Regions from separate parts of the Cumulibacter soli genome, predicted to be linked through region 3. Evidence: predicted binding sites of a transcription regulator. Region 3 holds the regulator's gene; each other region holds the start of a gene.
The links. Region 3 encodes LexA, which represses DNA repair genes until DNA is damaged. Its sites were predicted from a motif close to TCGAACANNTGTTCGA; they were not measured.

Region 1 (5,894 bases), on a different contig from region 3:
GATCACCTCTTGCCTCGTTCGAACATTTGTTCGATCATTGAAGTGTGGCTGGTACCTCTCTCGCAACTGCGCTCGCCGATCTTCCGATCACGCGCGCGTCCGCGCTGACCTCCGGAGCGCAAAGCCAGCCACTCACCCGCGGATCCGACCTAGAAGCCCACTACCAGCGAACCCTCGACGGGCTCACTCCCCTCCTCGGCCCAGGACTGCGCCGAGGCGCGAGTTACCTCGTCGAGGGCTCCACCTCGTTGTGCCTGGCGCTCGCCGCCGGCGTCAGCCAAGGCGGGTCGTGGTGCGCCGCCGTCGGCATGCCGCATCTCGGACTACAGGCAGCGGCCGGGTTAGGAGTCGACCTCGACCGATTCGCGGTGGTCCCCGACCCAGGAAGTCACTGGCTGGAGGTAACCGCGACCCTGGCCGATGCCGTCGACCTCATCCTGCTCACCCCGCCAACCCGGGCCGCCGACAGCGACGTACGCCGCCTCGCCGCTCGGCTACGCCAGCGCAGTTGCACCTTGGTCGTACACGCCAACACCTGGAGCGGCATCGAGGCACGGCTCACCGTCACCGACAGCCAATGGCAGGGCGCCTCCGGCGACGGACGCGGCTACTTGAACGCACGACATGCGCGCGTCACCGTGAGCGGCAAGGGCACCCCGACCTCCGAGCGACTCTGGCTCCCCGCTCCAGACGGCGGTGTACGGCGCTACACCCCTTCGTCCGAATCCGGTCGCCGGGGCAGCCAACTACAGGCGGTCCGATGAGTGAACTCACGCTGTTCGACGAATCCTTCATCGACGATGAGCCGCCGCTTCGGGTATTGGCGATGTGGTACCCCGATTGGCCAGTACTGTCCGCCTTTCCCGATATAGCGGACGATGAGCCACTTGCCGTGTTTAGCGATGGCGTCGTTCTCGCGTGTTCACCGCGCGCCCGCGCAGACGGCGTACGGCGCGGGATGCGCCGCCGGGAGGCCCAGTCCCGCGTCCCTTCGCTGCGCTGGACGACGCATAGCTCCGACAACGACGCCCACGCATTCGAACCACTGCTTCGCGCGGTAGAGCACATCTCCCCCGGCGTCGAATTGGTCCGCCCCGGATTGTGCGTGACCGGCGCGCGCGGTCCCACGCGTTACTTCGGCGGCGAAGAGCCGCTCATCGACGCACTCGGCGAATATCTGGAAAGCATCGGATTTCCCGGCGCTCAGTTCGGGATCGCCGACGGGGCATTCGCTGCGATACAGGCCGCCCACGACGATCTCGTCGTACCCGTCGGCGGCTCACCTTCGTTCCTGGCCGCGCTGCCTGTCGACGTCCTTGATGACCGCGAACTGACCGACCTACTGCGCAGGCTCGGCATCCGCACGTTGGGTGATTTCGCCGCTCTGCCGGCAAACCAGATATCGGCGCGGTTCGGGGCATCCGGCGTCGCCGCGCACCGACTCGCCGCCGGAAGAGAACGTCGCCACCTCGCCGCACGTACCCCACCACCAGATCTCACCCTCACCATCGACCTGGATCCACCGCTGGAAAACGTCGAGACGGTCGCGTTCACCAGCCGGCAGCATGCTGACCGATTCGTCGCGCGCCTGGCACGGCGAGATCTGGTGTGCACCGTCCTGGACATACGACTCGTCGACGAACAGGGCGCTACATCGCGCCGCACATGGCGACATCCCGGGTGGTTTGCCGCGGCGGACGTCGTGGATCGAGTGCGCTGGCAGGTACAGGCCGCGACGCCGGCGAACAGTTCTGTGCGATTAGGCATCAACAGCGGAGGCGCTTTACTGGGCGCCCTCACTCAGATCGTTCTGACACCACGCGAAGTCGACCGTGTTGGCGAGCACGCCGAAGGGCTTTACGATCAGCGCCGCGACAACGACCGGGTGCACCACGCTTTCACTCGAGTGCAGAGCATGCTTGACCATACGGCGATCCTCACCCCAATCCGCAGCGGCGGACGATCTCCGCGCGAGTTCTGCACGCTCACCCCTTGGGGCGAACGACATGCGCCGCGACACGACCCGCTGGCCCCTTGGCCCGGACGCCTCCCCGACCCGGCGCCTTCGCGATTGCCCTCACCACCGGAGTCGGTGATCGTCGCGGACGCCGATGGCACCGTCGTGGACGTCGATGATCGCGGATTCCTCACTGCACACCCCGCCTGGGTACGGTTCCGCACCCGCGCGGCTGAACAGATCACGTCGTGGGCCGGACCGTGGCATAGCGATGAGCGTTGGTGGGACCTTGCCGCTGGGCTCCAACTCAGCAGGATCCAAGCGGTGACAGTGTCTGCGGCCTACCTATTGGTGCACTCCGCCACCGGATGGTGGCTAGAAGGCATCTATGACTGAATATCCGATTCATATGGCTGTCCCGTCCGACCATCAGGCCACGCGGGCCTGCACATCGAGCACGGTCGCCCCGGACACAATCGACCTACCCAACGAAAACCATCTCGCTAGCCATTGTCTTTCTGTTCGAACATTTGTACGATAGAACGACACGGCACACACGTTCATGAGAGGAGGCCGGAGTGACAACGACCCGCGAGGAAACCGACACCCTCCGTTTCGTCCCCGCCGACGCACGAGTGGCCGCCGCCGTAACTCCGGAAGGGGTGCGCTGTCTGCACGTCGCCTCCGACCTCTCCACACGCATATCTGAGAGTCTCGGTCGTTTCGCCGACGCCCTCGATGACCTGATCACCTTCGGTGAGCGCGGCGAACTCCTCGCTCTCGATCCCGCCTGCTTATTGAAGTTCGCCGCCGAACTGGAGAGCCACCGCGCCCGCAGCATCCAGATCGACAATTACGTGTATCAGGCCGCAGGTGACGACCTCGATCATTTCCGCAAGCACACCGGGGAAAGCAGCATCGCCCGCGGGCTGGCGACTCATCTGCGACTCTCCCTCGGCGAGGCATACAGCCGCGCCCGTCGCGCGCATGCGATGCTGCCGCGCGCTGATCAAGACGACGAGGAGCAACCCGCGCCATTACCCTCACTGACCGCTGCGCTCGCCCGCGGCGAGATCACCAGCGGTCAGCTCGACGAAATCGAGGCCGCGATGCGCCGCATGGGCACCATCGCCGACCTCGACTGCTCGCTTCTCGAACAAGCCGAGCAAACCCTCGTAGCCGACGCCGCCACCCTCAGCCCCATCGGTCTGCGCAAGACCGGTGAAGACCTTGATCGGGCTCTGCACGCCGATGAGAGCTGTCCCGACCCCAAGATCGCCGAGGCCCGCCGCGCGCTGACCATCGGCGCTCAACGTCACGATGGCACCTATGCCATCACCGGATACCTGACCGCACCGGTAAAAGCACAGTTGGAGTCTGTCCTGTCGCCGCTGAGCGCGCCGAGGCCAGCCGCCGACGGCACTCCTGACGTACGCACAGCACCGCAACGACGGCACGACGCCCTTGGTGATCTCGCGCAGCGTCTTCTGGATCTCGCTGGCGTCCCGGCCAGTGGCGGAACTGCCACTACCGTGCACATCAACGTCGATATGGACGCGATTCTCGACGCGCTCAACATCACCGACACCTCAGAGGGCGTCAGCGCCGATCATGACGGCGGCGACGACGACCAACGTAATCCCACACATTCGGATGGTGGAGATGGTGCCGCCGTAAGCGAGCGCAACCGGTCACGATATGTGGGCCGAATCGCCGGCGGCGATCGCATCACGCTCGACGACTTCCTCCACCTCGCCGATGAGGCCTTACTGATCCCGACCTGGATGAGCGACACCGGCGGCATTGTCGCCTACGGCAGGGCGCGCCGGATCGCGACCGAGAATCAAACCCACGCCCTCATCGCCCGCGACCATGGCTGTTCGTACCCCACCTGCGACGCACCGCCAGATTGGTCCCAACGCCATCACGTCGTCGAATGGTGGCGCGACGGAGCAACCGATCTCAATAATCTCACTTTGGTCTGCGGCCACCATCATCGAAACTTCGAGGCCTCCGGATGGCGCGTCGACATCATCGATGGGCTTCCTTGGTGGACACCACCAGAACACATCGATCCTGATCGGGTTCCACGGCTGAACCCCAGGATACGAATACCTAGCCAGCACGAGATCGAGAACGTCGCACGTCAGGCCTCAGCGGCCCGCGCCAAGGCGCCCAAGAACCTACTTTTCCGCTATTCAGCCGATTCAAGCGATGGGGATGGTCTCGATCCCGTTGATGACCTCATTCCGCTCCTAGCCGCACACGTCAACAACCCGCACCAACGCAATCGGTTCCACCAAGAGCTCGCCGACCTCCTCGCGGCCTACCTCGATACCGGCTCCGCTATCCCCGCCGGCACCGGCGCCGTCGCATGACTCGCCGATCAGCAGTCGAGAAGTCTCGAGAAGTGAAGACGCATGGGCTGGAATAACCCTCCGGTCTCCTGGTCGGAGCTAGAGCGACGCCTCTCCGGGACCGAGCAGGTCCACGGCCACCCCATTCCCGACGGCGGCGACTCCCCGGGCTGGAGCAGGCACCGTCCGCCGTACGAACCTCCCCCGGAGGGGCCGCAACGGCCGACCGGACCAGTCGTGCCGTACGCCGAACTGCACTGTCACTCGAACTATTCCTTTCTCGACGGCGCAAGCCATCCCGAAGAGCTCGTCGAAGAGGCCGTCCGCCTCGGGCTCACCGGCCTGGCCGTGACCGACCACGACGGATTACAAGGAATCGTGCGTATGTCCGACGCGGCGCAGGAGTACGACCTGCCTACCGTCTTCGGCGCCGAACTTTCCCTGGAGTTATCCGGTCCGCAAAACGGCATCCCCGATCCAGAAGGGCCCCACCTGCTCGTGCTGGCTCGCGGTGTCGAGGGCTACCACCGTCTCGCCGGCGCGATCACCGATGCGCAACTCCTCGGCGCCGAGAAAGGAAAGCCTCGCTATACGTTAGAAGCACTTGCCGAGCGTGCCGACGGCCACTGGGCGATACTCACCGGATGCCGAAAAGGTTTGGTCCCTCGCGCCCTGGCCGGCGCCCATGGTGAGCTGCTCGGCGCCGCCGGGAATGCCACCCGCAGCGAACGGTTCGCTGCCGCCCGCGCCGAACTCGACCGGCTCCAGTCGTTATTCGGCGCCGACAACATCATCGGTGAACTGTTCACTCACGGGCATCCACTTGATGACGAACGCAACGACGCGATCTGGCAGCTCACTCAGAACGCGGGAATACCGGCGATCGCGACCAACAACGTGCACTATGCGATACCGCAACGGCGACGTCTCGCGATGGCTGTCGCTGCTGTCCGCGCGCAGCGGAGCCTGCATGAACTCGATGGGTGGCTGCCGGTCACCGGTCAGGCGCACTTGCGCTCCGGCGCCGAAATGCAGCGACTGTTCGCGCCGTACGACCAGGTGGTGCAACGGGCCGCGGACCTCGCCGCAGAGCTCGCGTTCCCGTTGAAATCGGCATCCCCGCAACTACCGCACCTCAGCACCCCGGACGGATACGACCTCATGGGGTGGTTACGTGAACTCACCTGGCGCGGAGCCCGCGAGAAGTACGGGCCCCGGGAGAACCCAAACCATCCCGATGCCTATCCAAGACTGGCGCAAGAACTCGACGTCATCGAGAGCAAGGACTTTCCGGGCTACTTCCTGATCGTGCACGACATCGTTCAGTTCGCGAAGAAGAACGGGATTCTCTGCCAAGGTCGCGGGTCGGCCGCGAATTCCGCGGTCTGCTACGCCCTCGGCATCACCGGCGTGGATTCGGTGCTGTACAAGTTGCCGTTCGAACGCTTCCTCTCCGCGGTCCGCAATGAAGAGCCCGATATCGACATCGATATCGATGCGCGACGCCGCGAAGAAGTCATCCAGTACGTTTACGCCACGTACGGACGCCGCAACGCCGCCCAGGTCGCGAACGTCATCAC
Region 2 (5,894 bases), on a different contig from region 3:
ACGTCCAGGCCGATCGCGATCTGGTCACCGTGCTCGCCGATGATCCGCGAGCACCATTCGGGGTTCTCCAGGGCCGCGGTGCCGATGTTGACCCGCGTACATCCGGTGGCCAACGCCGCGTTGAGCGACTCGTCGTCGCGGATGCCGCCTGATAACTCGACCTTGATGTCCATCTTGCCGACGATTTCGGCGATGACGTCGCGGTTGTGCCCGCGACCGAACGCAGCGTCCAAGTCGACCAGATGCAGCCACTCGGCTCCGTCGCGCTGCCAACCTAGTGCGGCGTTCAGCGGTTCTCCGTAGGTCTTGCCCGACCCGGCCTCGCCGCGTACCAACTGGACTGCCTTGCCCTCGGTCACGTCCACGGCGGGCAGCAGTTCGAGGCGGGGTCCATCAAGCGGGGTTGCGGCGGTCACAGGGTCTCCATCCAGTTGGCGAGGAGATGAGCTCCGGCATCGCCGGACTTCTCCGGGTGAAATTGCGTCGCGCTCAACGAGCCACGCTCGATCGAGGCGATGAACGACTCACCGTACTCGCACATCGCGACGCGGACATCGGTGTCAGTACGCGTGGCGGCGTAGGTGTGCACGAAATAGAAGCGAGTATCGGCGTCCACACCACGCAACAGCCGGGAGTCATCCGGCGCGCGTAGCGTGTTCCACCCCATATGCGGCAGCACATCGGCTCGAAGCCGCTCGACCTGCCCGCCTATGGCGCCGATCCCGTGGACCGACACTCCGTGTTCGGTGCCCTCGGCGAACATCACCTGCATCCCGACGCAGATACCCAAAACGGGCCGCTCTGCGGCGATGCGGGCGTGGATCATCCGCGGCGCGTTCAGCTCATTCAAACCGCGCATGCAGGCCTCGAAGGCGCCCACGCCCGGTACGACGAGACCGTCGCATTCGGCGGCTCGTTGCACATCCGACGTCACTTCGACCCTCGCGCCGGCGCGCTCCAGTGCACGCTGAGCAGAGCGGATGTTGCCGAACCCATAGTCGAGGATGACGACGTCGCGGGTCACAGAGCTCCCTTGGTGCTGGGGATCGCATCGGTGCGCGGATCGGGCTCGACCGCTTCCCGCAGCGCACGCGCCAACGCTTTGAACTGTGCTTCGACGATGTGGTGCGGGTCGCGGCCGGACACGACAGTCATGTGGATGCAGATGCGAGCGTTCAGTGCGAGCGTCTCCAGCACGTGCTGCGTCATCGAGCCCATATATAGCGGCGCGATTCCGCCGATCGCGACGTACTGCTGGCCCTCTGGCTCGCCGGTGTGCACGCAGTACGGACGACCGGACACGTCGATGACACAGTCGGCGAGCGCCTCGTCCAACGGGATTCTCGCGGTGCCGAAGCGCCGGATTCCGCGTTTGTTTCCGAGCGCCTGAGCGAGTGCTTCGCCGAGCACGATCGCGGTGTCCTCAATGCTGTGATGACCATCGATCTCGATGTCCCCGGTGGTCTGCACAATCAGGTCGATCAGCGAGTGCTTGGACAGCGCGGTCAGCATGTGGTCGTAGAAACCGATCCCGGTGCTGATATTGCTCGTGCCCGTGCCGTCCAGATCGATCTCGACCAACACTGAGCTTTCGCTCGTCTTGCGTTCGATGCGCGCTGTGCGCCCCATGCTGATGCTCCTGATGTGTAGCTATCTCTGACTACCGCCGCCGTCCATTCTCCCCTATCGACCCAGGCGACCGCCGCCCATCTCCATCAGTGGAGCATCTGGCCGCGTAACGGACGCCCGTTGATCGAGAAGTTGACCGCATACCGGCAGCCGCCGACCGGTGCGACTCGGTCGGTGGACCCGCGTCACGCCGCACTCCCCGCCATCGGTGCGCTGGTCCCACTGGGAAGGTAGTCGCCGAGCAGGTCAGCGACGTGTTGCTGGAATTCGCCCCGCTTATAGGGATCCGAAATATGCGCCGCAAGTAGCCCGACCAACTCAATGGCTGAGTCCAGTGCCTCATCCACATCGGGCGGGTCCACCGCGCCGATGGCGTCGTGCGCCATGCGGGCTTGACGAGCCACGTTCTCGATTTCGTTCTGGTCTGGTATTCGGATCCGCGTATTCAGGACCGGACGCTGCGCCGGGTCTATCCAAGGGTGGCGGGATCCACCAGGGCAGCCCGTTGTGCATATCGATTCGCCACCCGCTGCTATCGAGTTCACGATGGTGGACGCCACACAACAACGTCAGATTCGATACGTCAGTTGCACCACCGCGCCACCACTCCCGAACATGATGTCGTTGACACCAGTCCGGCGGCACATCGCAGCCAGGATGCGAACAGCCACCATCCCGGGCGACGAGTGCGTGTGTCTGCCCCGCGCTAGCTATGCGTCGCGATCGGCCGTAGGCCACGACCCCGCTTGTCTTGCTCGCCCATACCGGTATCAGCACCGCTTCATCGGCCAGCTGCTGGAACTCCCGCAACGTAATTCGGTCTCCACCAGCGATACGCCCGACGTATCGCGCACCGTCAGCCTGAGCACTCTCACCGTGACCGGCCATCCCGTGAGCGTGCTCATCGGGGGCGTGAGCGCACTCGACATCGTCCCGCGTACCATCCGCGGCGGTAATGCCCAGGGCATCCATCACCTTGTCCACGTCGACCGTCAGATGTACCGTCGCCGCCGTCCCGCCGCTGGCGGGCATACCCGAACCGGCCAACAGCATTCCCAGCGCATCGAACAACGCGTCATGGCGACGCTGATCCGCCGAACGCTCATCCCGACGACCGTCGCGCGCCGGGCGCGGGGCAGCCAGCGGCGACAGGACCGCGTCTAGTCGCGCTTTCGTCTGCGGACTCACATAACCCGTGATCGCGTACGTGCCATCGTGGCGTTGCCGACCAACGCGTAGCGCACGCCGCGCCTCGGTGATCGCTACATCCGGACCACGCCCATCCGGCAACAGCACCTCATCCACGTGCTCTCCCACCGCCTTCAGATCCGCTGGGCCCAACACACCGGCCTGCCCGACGAGAGTCTGCTCGGCCTGCTCCCGCAGACTCGCATCCAGTTCCGGGATCGTGTCGATGCGCCGCATCGCCGCCACCACCACGTCCACCTGCTCGACCGACACCGCCCCGCACTCGACCGCGGCAGCCAACGCCGGCAAATCAGGCGGAATCTCGCCCTGAGAAAACCCATTTCGCGGCGAAATCCTCTCCGCGCGACGCTGCCGCGTGTTCGCCTCCGTCACGCTAATCCGCAACGACTGCGCGAGGCCTTTGGGGATACTTTTCGAACCGACGTAGGTCACGAACGATGGGTCTTCTGATGCCGACTCAATCACGCGGCAATCAAAGAACAGACCACGCGCACGATGTGCCTCAAACTCGCGCGCCAACCCCACCAGACACGCCGGATCCAACGCTGCGAAATCACCACGCGCACCGATCTCGAGGAGCGCACCCATACCGACCTGCAAGTGTTCGAGGGCATCAGCCAGTTCCATCGAGAACGACTCGGCAACCTGTAGCGGGCCCGCCACCCCGGCTGCGGCCGCCGCTCGGGCGTCCGCAGGTACAAACCGCAACCGATCCAGATCATGCGCACCGACATCGCCAGAAGGCGCGGCGCCAGCGGCACCTGAAACGGCGACCGAGCACATGTCGGTGACCATCGCGCCTCCCGCAAGGTTCGGTTTCACTTCCACATACCCTATAGTACATATGTTCGATTCTGTGCGCAAGGTTCGATCGCGAGTACTCAGGAATTCGAGACGCCAGCGAAGGCCAGGGAATGCCCGTCGCACACAGACGTGCACGACACCTCGCCGGTCACAGACGCGCGCTCGCGGCATCTCTGCGCACCCCGGCTTCTTCGTCCGCGGCAGTTCCGCGCACTCGGGTCTCTTCCGCCGGCCCCGATCGGTCGACGACCGCCCACGTAACGACGAGCGACCGAAAAGGACTACCGACCGACTAAGCCAGACCTGCGGGGATCAACCGTCACCGAACGAGTCCTCAACCCTCGCGGGACGAACAAAATTAGATCAGCGACGCGTCGAGGTGTAGAACGTCCGCGAGCGCGGCGAGAAATGCGGTGGTCTCCTCCGGCGTGCCGGCATTGACCCGCAAATGCCCAGCGATATGCAAATCACGAATCAACACGCCGCGATCGAGCAATGCCTGCCAGACGGTCGAGGCGTCGTCCAACCCGCCGAACAGCACGAAGTTGGAGTCGCTGGGCACCGGACTGAGCCCCCACGCCGCGAGTACGTCGACGATCCGATCGCGCTGGGCCTTCAACGCCTGCACGTTCGACAGCAGCGCCTCGCTGTGCGCGAGCGCAGCGCACGCAGCGGCCTGAGTCAGCGACGACAGGTGATACGGCAGGCGGACGATGCGTAGCCCGTCGATGATCTCGGGCGCGGCCGCGAGGTAGCCGACACGCGCACCGGCGAACGCGAACGCCTTGCTCATCGTGCGGCTGACGACCAGTCTCGGGTGCTCAGCGAGCAGATGCAGCGCCGAACGCGTGCCTTCGCGGGCGAACTCGAAGTACGCCTCATCGGTGATCACGATCCCGCGCGAGGCCTCCAGCACCGCGGTGATCACCTCGGCGTTCATCGCCGTACCGGTCGGGTTGTTCGGGGAACATAGGAAGACCACGTCGGGATCGGCGTCGCGGACTTGCTGTACGGCGTCGCGCACGGACAGGTCGAAACCCGCATCACGGCGCGCGGCGATCCACTCGGTGCCGGTCGCCCGCGAGATCAGTTCATGCATCGAGTACGACGGCACGAAGCCGAGGGCGCGGCGAGTCGGGCCACCGAACGCCATCAGCAAATGCTGTAGCACCTCGTTCGAACCATTCGCCGCCCACACCTGGTCGACGTCGAGGTCCACGCCGTCCTGCCGCTGCAGATAATCAACCAAGCCCTTCCGCAGCGCAGAAAACTCGCGGTCCGGGTAGCGGTTGAGGTGCGCGACCTCGGCCTCAATCGACTCGATGATCGATGCAGCGACGACCGGCGGTACGTCGTACGAGTTCTCGTTGACATTCAGCTGTACAGGTACGTCGAGTTGGGGGGCGCCGTACGCCTGTTGCCCGCGGAATTCCGGGCGCAGCAACCGCTGAACGAGCGCGGCGTTCGACTCAGACATCGGCGAATCGGGCGCGGATCGCGGCGCCGTGCGCCGGCAGGTCTTCGGCGTCAGCGAGCGCAACGATGTGTGCGGCAACCTCTCGCAATGCGGACTCGTCATAGTCCACGACGTGCACCCCCTTCAGGAACGACTGCACCGACAGCCCCGACGAGTGACGTGCGCAGCCGCCGGTTGGCAGCACGTGGTTCGAGCCCGCGCAGTAATCCCCGAGCGGTACCGGCGAGTACGCACCGACGAAGATGCAGCCGGCACTCCGCACGCGCGCCGCGACCTCGCGGGCGTTCTTCGTCTGCACCTCTAGGTGTTCGGCGGCGTACGCGTCGACCACCCGCAGTCCCATCTCGATGTCGTCGACGAGTACCACGCCGGACTGGTGCCCACCGAGCGCGTCGTTGATGCGCTGCACGTGTTTGGTGGCGGCGATCTGCACCCGCAGCTGCTCGTCTACGGCGGCGGCGAACTGCTCACTGTCGGTGACGAGTACCGAACCAGCCAACGGATCGTGCTCGGCCTGGCTGATCAGATCTGCGGCGACATGTGAAGGGTCAGCAGTGTCATCGGCGAGGACGGCGATCTCGGTGGGGCCGGCTTCGGAATCGATACCGATCAGCCCGCGCAACATCCGTTTGGCGGCGGTGACGTAGATATTGCCCGGGCCGGTCACCATGTCGACCGGTTCGCTTTCCTCGGTTCCGTAAGCGAACATTGCCACGGCCTGCGCACCGCCGACGGCGTACACCTCGTCAACGCCCAGCAGCGCGCATGCAGCGAG
Region 3 (5,894 bases):
GCGTCTGTACACGGACGTGACTGCGCAGCGGGTCCTGCTCAGCGGGCCGGCTGTGATCGTCGCGCGCGGCGAACTCATCGTGTAGCGCTGCAGCGGAAAACTCACGTGCGTTGCGGTCCCATTAGTGGGACGATGGATCGAGTATGACGATTCCTTTACCAGACCATGATCCTGGACAGTTCGACCTCGCCGATCGACACGCGCTGCGGCGCGTGGTGGGGCTGTCCACGGAACTTCAAGACGTCACCGAAGTCGAGAACCGACAACTCCGACTGGAACGCGTAGTCCTCGTTGGGGTCCAGTTCGGGACGCAGCGCGACGCGGAGAATTCGTTGCGTGAACTCGCCGCGCTTGCCGAGACGGCAGGATCCGAGGTGCTCGACGGCCTCCTACAGCGACGTACGAAACCCGACCCCGCGACGTACATCGGCTCGGGCAAAGCCAAGGAGTTAGCCGCCATCGTCGCGTCTACGGGAGCCGACACAGTGGTCGCTGATAGCGAACTTCAGCCATCGCAACGGCGTGCACTCGAGGACGTTGTCAAGGTTAAGGTCATTGACCGCACGGCACTCATTCTGGATATCTTCGCGCAGCACGCTAAGAGCCGCGAAGGTAAAGCGCAGGTCGAACTTGCGCAGTTGCAGTACCTGTTGCCGCGACTTCGCGGCTGGGGCGACTCGATGTCGCGGCAGGCCGGCGGTCGGGTCGCCGGTGGCGACGGCATCGGATCGCGCGGCCCAGGTGAGACGAAGATTGAGCTTGATCGTCGACGGATCAATTCGCGTATCGCCAAACTTCGTCGTGAGATTGCGGCGATGAAGGTCGGCCGCACCACGAAGCGCTCGTCACGTCGACGGCGCGAAACGCCCTCCGTGGTCATCGCTGGATACACTAACGCCGGCAAGTCGACGCTGATTAATCGATTGACCGGCGCCGGCGTGTTGGTCGAAGATGCATTGTTCGCGACACTTGATCCGACGGTACGTCGTGCCGAAACCGCTGATGGGCGCGCGTACACCATCTCCGACACCGTCGGGTTCGTCCGCGCGCTACCGCATCAATTGGTCGAAGCGTTCCGCTCAACGCTGGAAGAAGTCGAGGATGCCGACCTCGTACTGCATGTCGTTGACGGCGCGCACCCGGATCCCATGGGGCAAATCAGCGCAGTGCGTGAGGTATTCGCCGACATTGATGCCGGTGACGTTCCGGAGTTGCTGGTCGTCAACAAGGCTGATGCCGCCGACCCGAACGACCTAGACGTGTTGTTGAGCAACCTACCGGGAGCCGTCGCGGTATCCGCGCGTACCGGCGATGGGATCGCGGAACTGCGCGCCACCATCGACAGCGCGCTCCCACGACCGGCAGTCACCATCGATGTCCTGGTGCCGTACGACCGGGGCGACTTGGTGACAATGCTGCACAATCGGGCGGATATCGACACGATCGAGTACCTCGCCGACGGCACCGCCATTACCGGGAAGGCCTATCCGGGCGTCGCATCGGCCGTTGAAGCCTACGCGCGCAGCGCCCCGTAGTCTGGCCTGGTGAGTGCACCAACAGTCCGCCCGGCGCCGCCGTGCGGAAATACGGACGGTGCGTGGCCGAGCCCACGCGCAGCGTATCGCCCGCGGGCCTGGCACGCCCTCGTCGCGGCAGCCATCTTGCTACTCGTCCTACTCGATGTGCGTTTCGACGGATTACTGCGTCAGTTTGACGCGACGAGTAGCGACTGGCTGCTGTCGTGGGGCATGCAAGATCACGGGTTCCTGAACGCATTCGGGTGGGTACTGAGCCAGACCGGTGGGCGGGGACCGAACCTCGTACTGATCCTGGTGATGTGCGGCGTGATCTTCGCGCAGCGCCGCACCTACGCGCCGTTCGTGCAAGTGCTCAGCGCATCGGCGCTCATGTACCTCACGGTGTATCCGATTAAAGCCTGGCTTGATCGCAGCTTTCCGACAGATCCGGGCGGCGACTACCTGCACGCCTCGCCGGCGCCGGGTGGCGCATTCCCATCAGGTCACCAAGTGAATGCGACCGTATTGGTGGGGGTGGGCGCATGGATCGCCATGGAATACATCGCGAACGATACCGTGCGGCGCGTCATCGCTATCTACGCGGTCGTTGCGCCCATCGTGTGCGCCATCGCGGTGCTCATCATGGGCTACCACTGGGTCTCAGATGTGATCGGCGGAACCTGCGCGGGCATTATTCTGCTGTGGTTCGTCCGTTGGTTCTGGGCGAGTCCGCTCGGCGAACGGGCGACCGCGGCGATGAGCGTGCCGCGGCGCAGCCCGCGCGCCGAGCGCTGAGGGTCAAATACGTCGCAGGACCGATACGACTCGACCGAGGATCGTCGCGTTGTCGCCATCAATCGGTTCGTACGCCGGGTTATGCGGAATCAACCAGATGTGCCCGTCGCGCTGCCGATATGTCTTGACTGTGGCTTCTCCGTCGATCATCGCAGCGACGATTTCGCCTTGATCGGCCACGGGCTGTTGGCGCACGACTACCCAGTCTCCGTCGCAAATCGCGGCATCCACCATCGAATCTCCCGTAACTCGTAGGAGGAACAAGGTGCCTTCGCCCACGAGTTCCTTGGGGAGCGGAAAAATATCCTCGACGGCTTGCTCGGCGAGGATCGGGCCACCGGCGGCGATCCGTCCGACGACCGGAACGTAGGTCGCGGCGGGCAATGCATGCTCAGCGTCCGGATGCTGTTCTTCCGCAGGTCGTACATCGACCGCGCGGGGGCGATTCGCATCACGTCGCAGGAAGCCCTTGGCCTGCAACTGCCGCAACTGATGCGCTACCGACGACGGCGAGGCGAGCCCGACGGCTTCGCCGATCTCCCGGACGCTGGGCGGGTATCCCTGGTTAGTGATCGCTGTACGAATGACCTCCATGATGTGGTGCTGACGTGGGGTGAGCGACGCCTCATCAGGGCGGGAGGGGAGATGGTGCACGGTGGCGTCGCCGTCACTGGGCTCTTCCGTCGCATCCTTCTTGTCGGCCATGGGGGCTCCTCGTCGAGCGGTCGTAGTCGCGCCGTAATACTCGGCGTCTCGATTCACATTCTGCCAACTACTTGATCACAGTTCAAACATTTGTTCGAGTAGACACGCCGAAATGTCTTGACATCGCCATTAGGTCGAGGCCTAATGATACAGACGTTCGATCGAACAACAGTTCGGCCCAACCTCGGTTGGTCTTCCCGTGGACGTCCCGACGAGATTCGCATCAAAAACTTGTCGGTGGCATAAGTGAGGCTTTGGCTCATGATTACTTCGACTGCAACGCCCTCGCGTACTTCGACGCGCCGCGTGAAGCCCCTGACGATTACGCCGTTCGGTCGGCCCCAGATAGATGGTCCGAGCGGCCGGCGCCAGCAGCCGTCGCAACCGACTATTGGTGCGTCCGCGTTGCGTGATGCGCGCGCGGACCTGGGCATGTTCGAGGAGCGTGCTCGCGAGCAGGTCCCCGTACGGCGGCTGATCGGTGAGCAGTTGGATCCGATCGTGCCGGCGGTCGTGTCCGAGCCGCCGCGGCGCGCAGATCGGCGCGCTCGGAGCATGGTGGATCCGGTGAGTGAGCGGCGCGCGGTAGTCGCTGCGCCGGTGCGCGGAGTCAGTAATCGCCCGCGCCGACTGAGTCTGACCCTGCGCGGGCGAGTGACGGTCGTCGGTCTATTGGTCGGCGTGGTCGCAGGGTGCTCGGCGTTGACGCTCGGTCTGTCCGAGCAGCCGCGCCCTGCCGAATCCACGCAGGTCGTCGCCCGCAGTGGAGAGACGATCGAGTTGGTCGCCGAGCGCGTAGCTGACGGCCGTGACGTGGGCGACGTCGCCGAGTCGATCCGCGCGGCGAACGGACTGGCTATCGATGACGCCGTGCAGGCCGGCGATGTGTTGGTCGTTCCTGGCTCCTGACATCGCCGTCCGCGCATCCGTCGAAATTCCCCCGCGTTTCTGGTTGCGGCGCATTGTGATCCGTCCTAGTCTTGACCACAACATCTAGTAGTTACACGCTTGTGGTTCGTCCACAGGTTGTGCACGAGATGCTCACAGGTCATCCACCGGCTGTCCACAGGCGGACGGTGGGTTATGCCCAAGGAATCCACAAGACGCTCGTACTCGGCGGAGGACAACATGCGCTGCCCATACTGCAGGTGCTCCGAATCGAGAGTTGTTGACTCTCGCGAGGTCGACGATGGTCAGTCCATTCGCCGTCGACGTTCCTGTCAGGAATGCAGTCGGCGATTCACCACTGTCGAAGAGACCGTATTGGCGGTCACGAAGCGTAGTGGCGTGAGCGAACCGTTCAGCCGTGACAAGGTCGTACGAGGTGTCCGGCGGGCATGCCAGGGTCGTCCGGTGAGCGAAGACGCCTTGGCCCTACTTGCGCAGCAAGTGGAGGAGACCGTGCGATCGAGCGGTGCCGCTGAGATACCGAGCCACGAGGTGGGTCTCGCGATTCTGCGCCCCCTACGCGAGCTTGATCCGGTGGCGTACCTGCGGTTCGCCAGCGTCTATCGATCTTTTGAATCCGTCGCCGACTTCGAGCGCGAGATTGAGTTGCTGCGCGCCGAGGCCACCGAGCCCGATCCGTCACAAAACCTAGATATCTCTTCGTGAGTAACGCGTCATCCGACCCACTTCTATCCCATCAACGTCATCAGCACGGCGCACTGACAGTCACAGCGCGAGAGAGGACACCGGCCATCATGACCGACATCGCCCAGCCCATCCGCAGCACGGAGCCTAGTGAGCCGCGTTATCCGCACGACGGTCTACGCGTCGAGCGGGTCTACACCACCGAGGGGGTGCACCCTTACGATGAGGTCGTCTGGCAGCGCCGTGACGTAGTGATGACCAACTGGCGCGACGGCTCGATCAACTTCGAACAGCGCGGTGTGGAGTTCCCCGAATCGTGGAGCATCAACGCGACGAACATCGTCACCACGAAGTACTTTCGTGGCGCGGTCGGTACCGATAGCCGGGAACACAGCTTGCGTCAGCTTATTGACCGGGTAGTCAATAAGTACCGCGAGGCTGGCGAGCTCAACGGCTACTTCGCGAGCCCCGCTGACGCGCAGATCTTCGGTGAGGAACTCACCTGGATGTTGTTGCACCAAGTGTTTTCCTTCAACTCGCCGGTGTGGTTCAACGTTGGTACGGCTGCTCCGCAGCAGGTGTCGGCGTGCTTCATCCTGTCCGTCGACGACACGATGGACTCGATCTTGAACTGGTACCGCGAAGAAGGACTCATCTTCAAGGGGGGTTCCGGCGCTGGTCTGAACCTGTCGCGGATCCGATCCAGCAAGGAACTGTTGTCCTCCGGTGGAGAGGCATCCGGACCGGTGTCGTTCATGCGTGGTGCCGATGCGAGCGCTGGCACGATCAAGTCCGGCGGCGCGACCCGTCGCGCGGCCAAGATGGTCGTGCTCGACGTTGACCATCCAGACGTCGAGGAGTTCATCGATACGAAGATGAACGAGGAGCGCAAGATCCGTGCGCTGCGTGACGCGGGGTTCGATATGGACCTCGGTGGCAAGGACATCGTGTCGGTGCAGTACCAGAACGCGAATAACTCGGTGCGCGTGAACGACGAGTTCATGAAGGCATACGAGGCCGGCACCGAGTTCGGACTGCGCGCCCGGCAGACAGGTGAGGTCATCGAGACCGTTGACGCCAAGTCTCTGTTCCGCAAGATGAGCGAAGCGGCGTGGGCCTGTGCTGATCCCGGCATTCAGTACGACACCACTATTAACGACTGGCACACCAATCCCGAGTCGGGCCGCATCACGGCCTCGAACCCGTGCTCGGAATACATGTCTCTGGATAACTCGTCCTGCAACTTGGCGTCGCTGAACTTGATGAAGTTCCGCGAAAGCGACG
Region 4 (5,894 bases), on a different contig from region 3:
GCCAGTTCGTGGACGGCGACGTCCGCTTCACCCGCCACTTCGGAATGGAGCAGTAACCGATGCGCGTTGCGCTTTCTTGGCTCACCGAGCTCGTCCCGCAGCTCTCCGGCCGCAGCGGCGAAGAGGTAGCCGACTTGCTGACTGGCTTAGGCGTCGAGGTCGACGAGATTGATGGCGCCGGTCCCGACGACATCAACGGCCTGTACGTCGGTCAGGTCGTCGACATCGAAGAACTCACTGAATTCAAGAAGCCGATCCGGTACTGCCAGGTGCGATTCGACGACGGCTCTGATCCCGAGCGCACCCGCGGAATCGTCTGCGGTGCGACGAACTTCGCCGTCGGTGACAAGGTCGTCGCGGCGCTGCCGGGCGCCGTACTGCCAGGGGACTTCAAGATTTCGGCACGCAAGACCTACGGGCGCATTTCTGACGGAATGATCTGTTCCGCCCTAGAGATGGGCATGGGGGAGGACCACTCCGGCATCCTCATTCTGAGCGAAGACGCGCCCGTGGGCGCCGACGCGGTCGAATTACTGGGGTTGCACGATGCCGTTCTCGTGACCGAGCCGACGCCGGATCGCGGCTACCAATTGTCCTTACGGGGGATCGCCCGCGAGGTCGCTGCGGCAATCGACGCGCCGTTCGTAGACCCCGCCGACGCGGTGCCGGCCGCGGCGTCCGGCGACGGTTTCCCCGTCACGCTGGAAGATGCGGCATGCGATGTATTCACCACGCGGATCATCCGCGGGTTCAATCCCGCGGCGGCGACACCGGACTGGATGGCCCGTCGACTGACCGCCAGCGGGATGCGACCGATCTCGCTCGCCGTGGACGTGACGAACTACGTGATGCTGCTGCTGGGCCAACCGCTGCACGCTTACGACCTCGACCGGCTCGACACTCGGATCATCGTGCGCAAGGCGCGGGCGGGCGAGCGGGTCACCACGCTGGATGACGTTGATCGTGAGTTGTCGGCCGACGATCTACTGATCACCGATGAATCCGGAATCCAGGGGATCGCGGGCGTGATGGGCGCCGAGTACGCGGAGATTTCCGCGCAAACGAGCAACATCATGCTCGAAGCCGCGCACTTCGAGGCGAGCGCGATCAGCCGCACGGCCCGTCGGCACGGCCTGCTCTCGGAAGCCGGGCGGCGATTTGAACGTGGCGTCGACCCGCTGCTACCAGCGAAGGCCAGCGCCCTCGCCGCTTCGCTGCTGGTGCAGTACGGCGGCGGCGCGGCCGACGACACGATGGTGACTGCCGGCCGCCCGACGCTTCCGCCGCCGCTGACCGTCGACGTCCGCCGGATCCGCGCGCTGATCGGCGTGGACTACTCGGTCGAGCGCGTCTCCGAATGCCTGACGAGCCTCGGCTGCGAGGTTGCAGTCAACGGCGAGCAAGTGTCGGTTCGGCCGCCTTCCTGGCGCGGAGACTTTGTCGAGCCGACTCGGGTCGCCGAGGAAGTGGCTCGCGTTGACGGCTACGACAAGATCCCGACCCGGCTCCCGCAGGCGAAAGCTGGCGGCGGGCTGACCGAAACTCAGCGGGCAAAGCGGCGAGCGAGTCGCGCATTGGCGGCTGCGGGGTACGTCGAGACGCCGTCGATGTCGTTCCAGGACGACGCCGAACTCGATACGTTTGGGATCGAACCGGACGATGAGCGGCGCCGAAGCGTCCGCATCGCCAACCCGATTTCTGCAGAGCAGCAGACGCTGCGCACGACGCTCATGCCGAACTTATTGGCTGCGCTGCGTCGCAATGTCAGCCGCGGCGCTGACCACGTGGCGACGTACGAAACGGGCACCGTGTTCTTCGAGCCCCAGCAGCCGCGCCCGGCGGCGCCAGTGATTGACCGCGGAATACATCCGAACCCACAGCAACTTGCCGACCTGGATGCGGCGCGTCCCATCGAGAGGCTGCACGCGGCGGTCGCAGTCGCGGGAGCGGAGCCGAATGCGTGGTTCGGTGCGGGGGCCGCCGCCAGTTGGCGGGATGCCGTCGAGGCCGCTCGGCTACTGGCAGACGCCGTCGGCACTGACATCGAGGTGCGCCAAGCTCAGCGAGCTCCGTGGCATCCCGGCCGGTGCGCCGCGATTCTGACTGCCGGTACGCAGGAGGTAGTCGGGTACGCCGGCGAATTGCATCCGCAGGTGTGTGAGGCTGCTGGTGTGCCGGCGCGGACCAGCGTCGCAGAGCTCGACCTCGATGCCCTGATCGAGCACAGTTCCACTCGCGCTACCGCGCCGCGAGTCTCGCCATTCCCGCGGGCCGTGCAGGACCTCGCGCTCGTCGTCGACGACTCGATCCCGGTTGCGCGTCTGGAGCAGACGATTCGTGCCGCCGGCGGCGATCTGCTGGAGGATGTGCGACTGTTCGACGTGTACACCGGGGAGCAGGTTGACGACGGAAAGCGTTCGCTGGCATTCGCGCTGAGCCTGCGCGCTGACGACCGGACCCTCGAGCACGACGAGATCACTGCAGTGCGCGAGGCAATCATCTCCGCCGTTCAATCCGAGCATTCGGCCACTCTGCGCTAGTCGCTCCGCACGTCCGGCTGGCGAAGCCGCCGGACGGTCGTGCGACATCCGCTGGAGTCTGGGTATCGCGCGCCGCCTGCGGCGTGCGCCGTATGTCCGGAGCGGTATTCCATAGCCATGGTGGCGGCACCTGTCATCTCTTAGGGCATCGGTGACAGTTCTGTATCGGCTCATCGGTGACGGTTCGGGCTGTGTTGGTGGTGACACTTCCGGCCCAAGGCTCGGGTGGTGGACCCCGACAGCCGATCGCCCGGTCGCAACCAGACCGGAGACATCACACCCATGTTCGCGACCTATTGACGATATGATCGAACAGATGTACGATAAAGGCATGAGCGAACGTCGATCGGTTGAGGGAGGTCCGCGATGACCGCAGCTATGTGCTCGGATACACGCGCGGGCGGTACTCCCTTGACGCCCCGTGGGTCGCGTGAGGATGATCGGCTGCGATTTGTACCTTCGGACGCTCGAGCGGCGGCCGCGGCCGGGGTGACCGGCCCATTACGGGTCGCTGAGGCGTTCTCGGTGGAACTGGCTGATGCTCTCGAACACCTACAACTCGGCATGGACGCCTTGCTTGAGATCGGTAATCGTGGCGACTTCGCGGCGTTAGACCCGTCGTGCTTGGTGGGGTTGGCGCGGGAATTCGAGGCGCACCGATCCCGCGGCGTGCTATTCGACAGCCGGGTTATCGAGGCTGCGTCGGAGGATCCGGCGTTTCCGGACTACGCGGGTTCGAAGAGTATCCCCAAAGGCTTGGCGCAGTTGTTACGGATCAGCACTACGGAAGCGAACGCGCGACAGCGCCGCGCCGAGAAACTGTTGCCGCGAAATGGGTTCTCTCAGGGCGAGATTCCGCCCGACTTGCCTGTCCTGGCTGGCGCGGTGGAGGGTGGGGCGGTGTCGACCGAGCAGTTGGACGTGGTGCTGGCGACGATGAAGCGCATCGACACGATTCCTGAGTTGGATGCCAGCCTCCGCGAGCAAGCAGAGTCGATGATGGTGGGATTCACGGCGTCACTCACTCCGGCACATTTGAAAATCGCGGGCGAAGACATCGACGCGACCTTGTTGCCCGACGGTCGCGGACCCGAGCCGAGGCTGACGCAGGCGCGCCGAACGCTGCGAATTAGTAGGCAACGGTACGACGGCCTGTACCAGCTCAGCGGGTTCCTGACCGCGGAAACGAAGGCGCGATTGGACGCTGTGCTGTCGCCGCTCAGCGCGCCGAAGCCCGACCAAAGTGGCACGAAGGATGACCGTACGGCCGACCAGCGTCGTCACGACGGGTTGTTCGACGCACTCGGGCTGTTGCTCGACGGCAACGGTGTGCCCGCGAGTGGCGGCACGGCGGCGACTGTCCATCTGGTGGTCGATGTCGACACGGTCATGGATGCTCTGGGCCTCACCCCGACGGGCGCGCAAGGCGACGCCAGTGACTGGGCGTCTGAGGACCACCCGGACGGCGTTGGCCGCGACAGCAGAGGTCCCCGCGATAACGGGTCTCGGTACGTCGGTCGTGTTGCCGGCGGGGACCGGATTACCCTGCGCGAGTTCCGGCGCCTGGCAGACGAGGCGCTGTTGATCCCCGTGTGGGCGAGCAAGATTAGTGGGGTCGTGGCCTACGGCCGATCGAAACGGATAGCGAGTGCGGGGCAGACTCACGCACTCGTCGCGCGAGATGGTGGCTGTTCGCATCCGGGTTGCGATGTGCCGCCGGACTGGTGTCAACGGCATCATGTTCGGGAGTGGTGGCGCGGTGGTGCCACTGACGTATCCAATCTGACGTTGTTGTGTGGCGCCCACCATCGTGAACTCGATAGCAGCGGGTGGCGAATCGACATGCGCAACGGGTTGCCGTGGTGGATCCCGCCGCCGTGGATTGATCCGGAGCGAAAACCGGTGATCAACCCGCGGATCCGAATTCCGGATCCCGCCGAAATCGAAGACGTCGCACGCAGAGCGCGGGACGCGCGCGAGGCTGCCGTGGGGCTCGTCGACGCTGATCGAGATAGCGATGATGGCGACGGGTTGGATCCGGCGGAGGAGCTGATTGGACTGCTGGCGGAGCACATCCCGAACCCGCGACAGCGCGACAGATTCCACCAGGAACTCGCTGATCTGCTCGACAGTTATAAGGACTCGCTGCCCATCGGAAGCGTGGCGTGATGCGCGCCGGCTCTCATGTGGCTACGGCGGCGCTGCCCATCCTCATGGCCCCAGCAATGCGCTCCGCGCTCCGCGGGACCCGACACGCTCCTATAGGACGGCGCTACTTGATGACCGAACCCGGTGTCGCTGGTGGGTGGTCGTGGTCACGATGGTGAGGCGCGGTTATCGCTGGGGTGCCCTCAACGGGCGCAGTAGCATTACGCGGGTGGATTGGGACGATTTCCAAGCAGCCCTGTTCGATCTCGATGGTGTAATCACGCCGACCGCCGAGGTGCACATGCGCGCCTGGCGGGACATGTTCACCGCCTTTCTCGGAGCCCGTCCCGAGCAGGCGGCGTACACCGACGACGACTATTTCCGCTATATCGACGGCAAACCGCGGTACGACGGTGTCCGGTCTTTCCTGCTGTCGCGTGGCATCATGCTGCCCGAAGGCAGCGGGGCCGCCGAATCATCCCGCGAGACGGTCAGCGGGCTGGGCAACCTCAAAGATGAAATGTTCGCGGACACCCTCCAGCGGGACGGCGTCCAGGCGTATCCGGGGTCAGTCGCGCTGCTGGACTACCTCAGCGATCGGCCCATCGTGCTGGGCATCGTCTCGTCCTCGCGGAACGCGGTAAACGTGCTGAAGGCCGCCGGATTGCTTGAGCGGTTCGCGTTCGTCGTCGACGGTAAGGTCGCCGCACAACAAGGCCTACCCGGTAAGCCAGCCCCCGATACGTACCTCCACGCTGCCGGCCTCGCCCAGGCGAGTGCGACGACGTCCGTGGTCGTTGAGGACGCCACCTCCGGGGTGGCCGCAGGGCGCGCTGGTCGATTCGGGCTCGTTGTCGGGGTCGACCGCGGCGCCGGCGCCGATGCCCTCACCAGCGCCGGTGCCGACATGGTGGTCACCGACCTCGACCAACTCATTGATACCGCACAGCGCACCGACGACAAGGAGCGCAGTTAGTTGAACACAGACCAGTTCATTGACCCGCTGAATCGCAGCCGTTTCCCGGTCGATCCGTGGGCGCTGCGTGAGACGGCATACGACGGCGCGGACCTCGGAACGACCGAATCGCTGTTCGCCGTCGGCAACGGCTACCTCGGCATGCGGGGAAACCCCGAAGAAGGCCGTGAGGCATCGGTACACGGGACCTTCGTCAACGGATTCCACGAAACCTGGGCGATCCGGCACGC

Region 1: the regulator LexA is predicted to act here: its motif matches at 2,480-2,495, upstream of E1H16_RS05455 (HNH endonuclease signature motif containing protein).
Region 2: the regulator LexA is predicted to act here: its motif matches at 3,675-3,690, upstream of E1H16_RS04360 (HNH endonuclease signature motif containing protein).
Region 4: the regulator LexA is predicted to act here: its motif matches at 2,849-2,864, upstream of E1H16_RS03845 (HNH endonuclease signature motif containing protein).

Annotation. Positions count from the first base shown of each region.
Region 1 is NZ_SMSG01000002.1:359,790-365,683, forward strand. Features, by position in the region: gene E1H16_RS18355 (hypothetical protein) at 45-764, shown strand; gene E1H16_RS05450 (DNA polymerase Y family protein) at 761-2,353, shown strand; gene E1H16_RS05455 (HNH endonuclease signature motif containing protein) at 2,536-4,335, shown strand; gene E1H16_RS05460 (error-prone DNA polymerase) at 4,378-5,894, shown strand, end outside.
Region 2 is NZ_SMSG01000002.1:113,954-119,847, forward strand. Features, by position in the region: gene priA (bifunctional 1-(5-phosphoribosyl)-5-((5-phosphoribosylamino)methylideneamino)imidazole-4-carboxamide isomerase/phosphoribosylanthranilate isomerase PriA) at 1-416, opposite strand, end outside; gene hisH (imidazole glycerol phosphate synthase subunit HisH) at 413-1,024, opposite strand; gene hisB (imidazoleglycerol-phosphate dehydratase HisB) at 1,021-1,629, opposite strand; gene E1H16_RS04355 (hypothetical protein) at 1,815-1,991, opposite strand; gene E1H16_RS04360 (HNH endonuclease signature motif containing protein) at 1,969-3,660, opposite strand; gene E1H16_RS04365 (histidinol-phosphate transaminase) at 4,001-5,119, opposite strand; gene hisD (histidinol dehydrogenase) at 5,112-5,894, opposite strand, start outside.
Region 3 is NZ_SMSG01000003.1:267,538-273,431, forward strand. Features, by position in the region: gene dapF (diaminopimelate epimerase) at 1-85, shown strand, start outside; gene hflX (GTPase HflX) at 144-1,535, shown strand; gene E1H16_RS08050 (phosphatase PAP2 family protein) at 1,545-2,312, shown strand; gene lexA (transcriptional repressor LexA) at 2,316-3,017, opposite strand; gene E1H16_RS08060 (hypothetical protein) at 3,324-3,926, shown strand; gene nrdR (transcriptional regulator NrdR) at 4,146-4,631, shown strand; gene E1H16_RS08070 (vitamin B12-dependent ribonucleotide reductase) at 4,721-5,894, shown strand, end outside.
Region 4 is NZ_SMSG01000002.1:14,130-20,023, reverse strand. Features, by position in the region: gene pheS (phenylalanine--tRNA ligase subunit alpha) at 1-56, shown strand, start outside; gene pheT (phenylalanine--tRNA ligase subunit beta) at 60-2,540, shown strand; gene E1H16_RS03845 (HNH endonuclease signature motif containing protein) at 2,907-4,709, shown strand; gene E1H16_RS03840 (HAD family hydrolase) at 4,918-5,664, shown strand; gene E1H16_RS03835 (glycoside hydrolase family 65 protein) at 5,665-5,894, shown strand, end outside.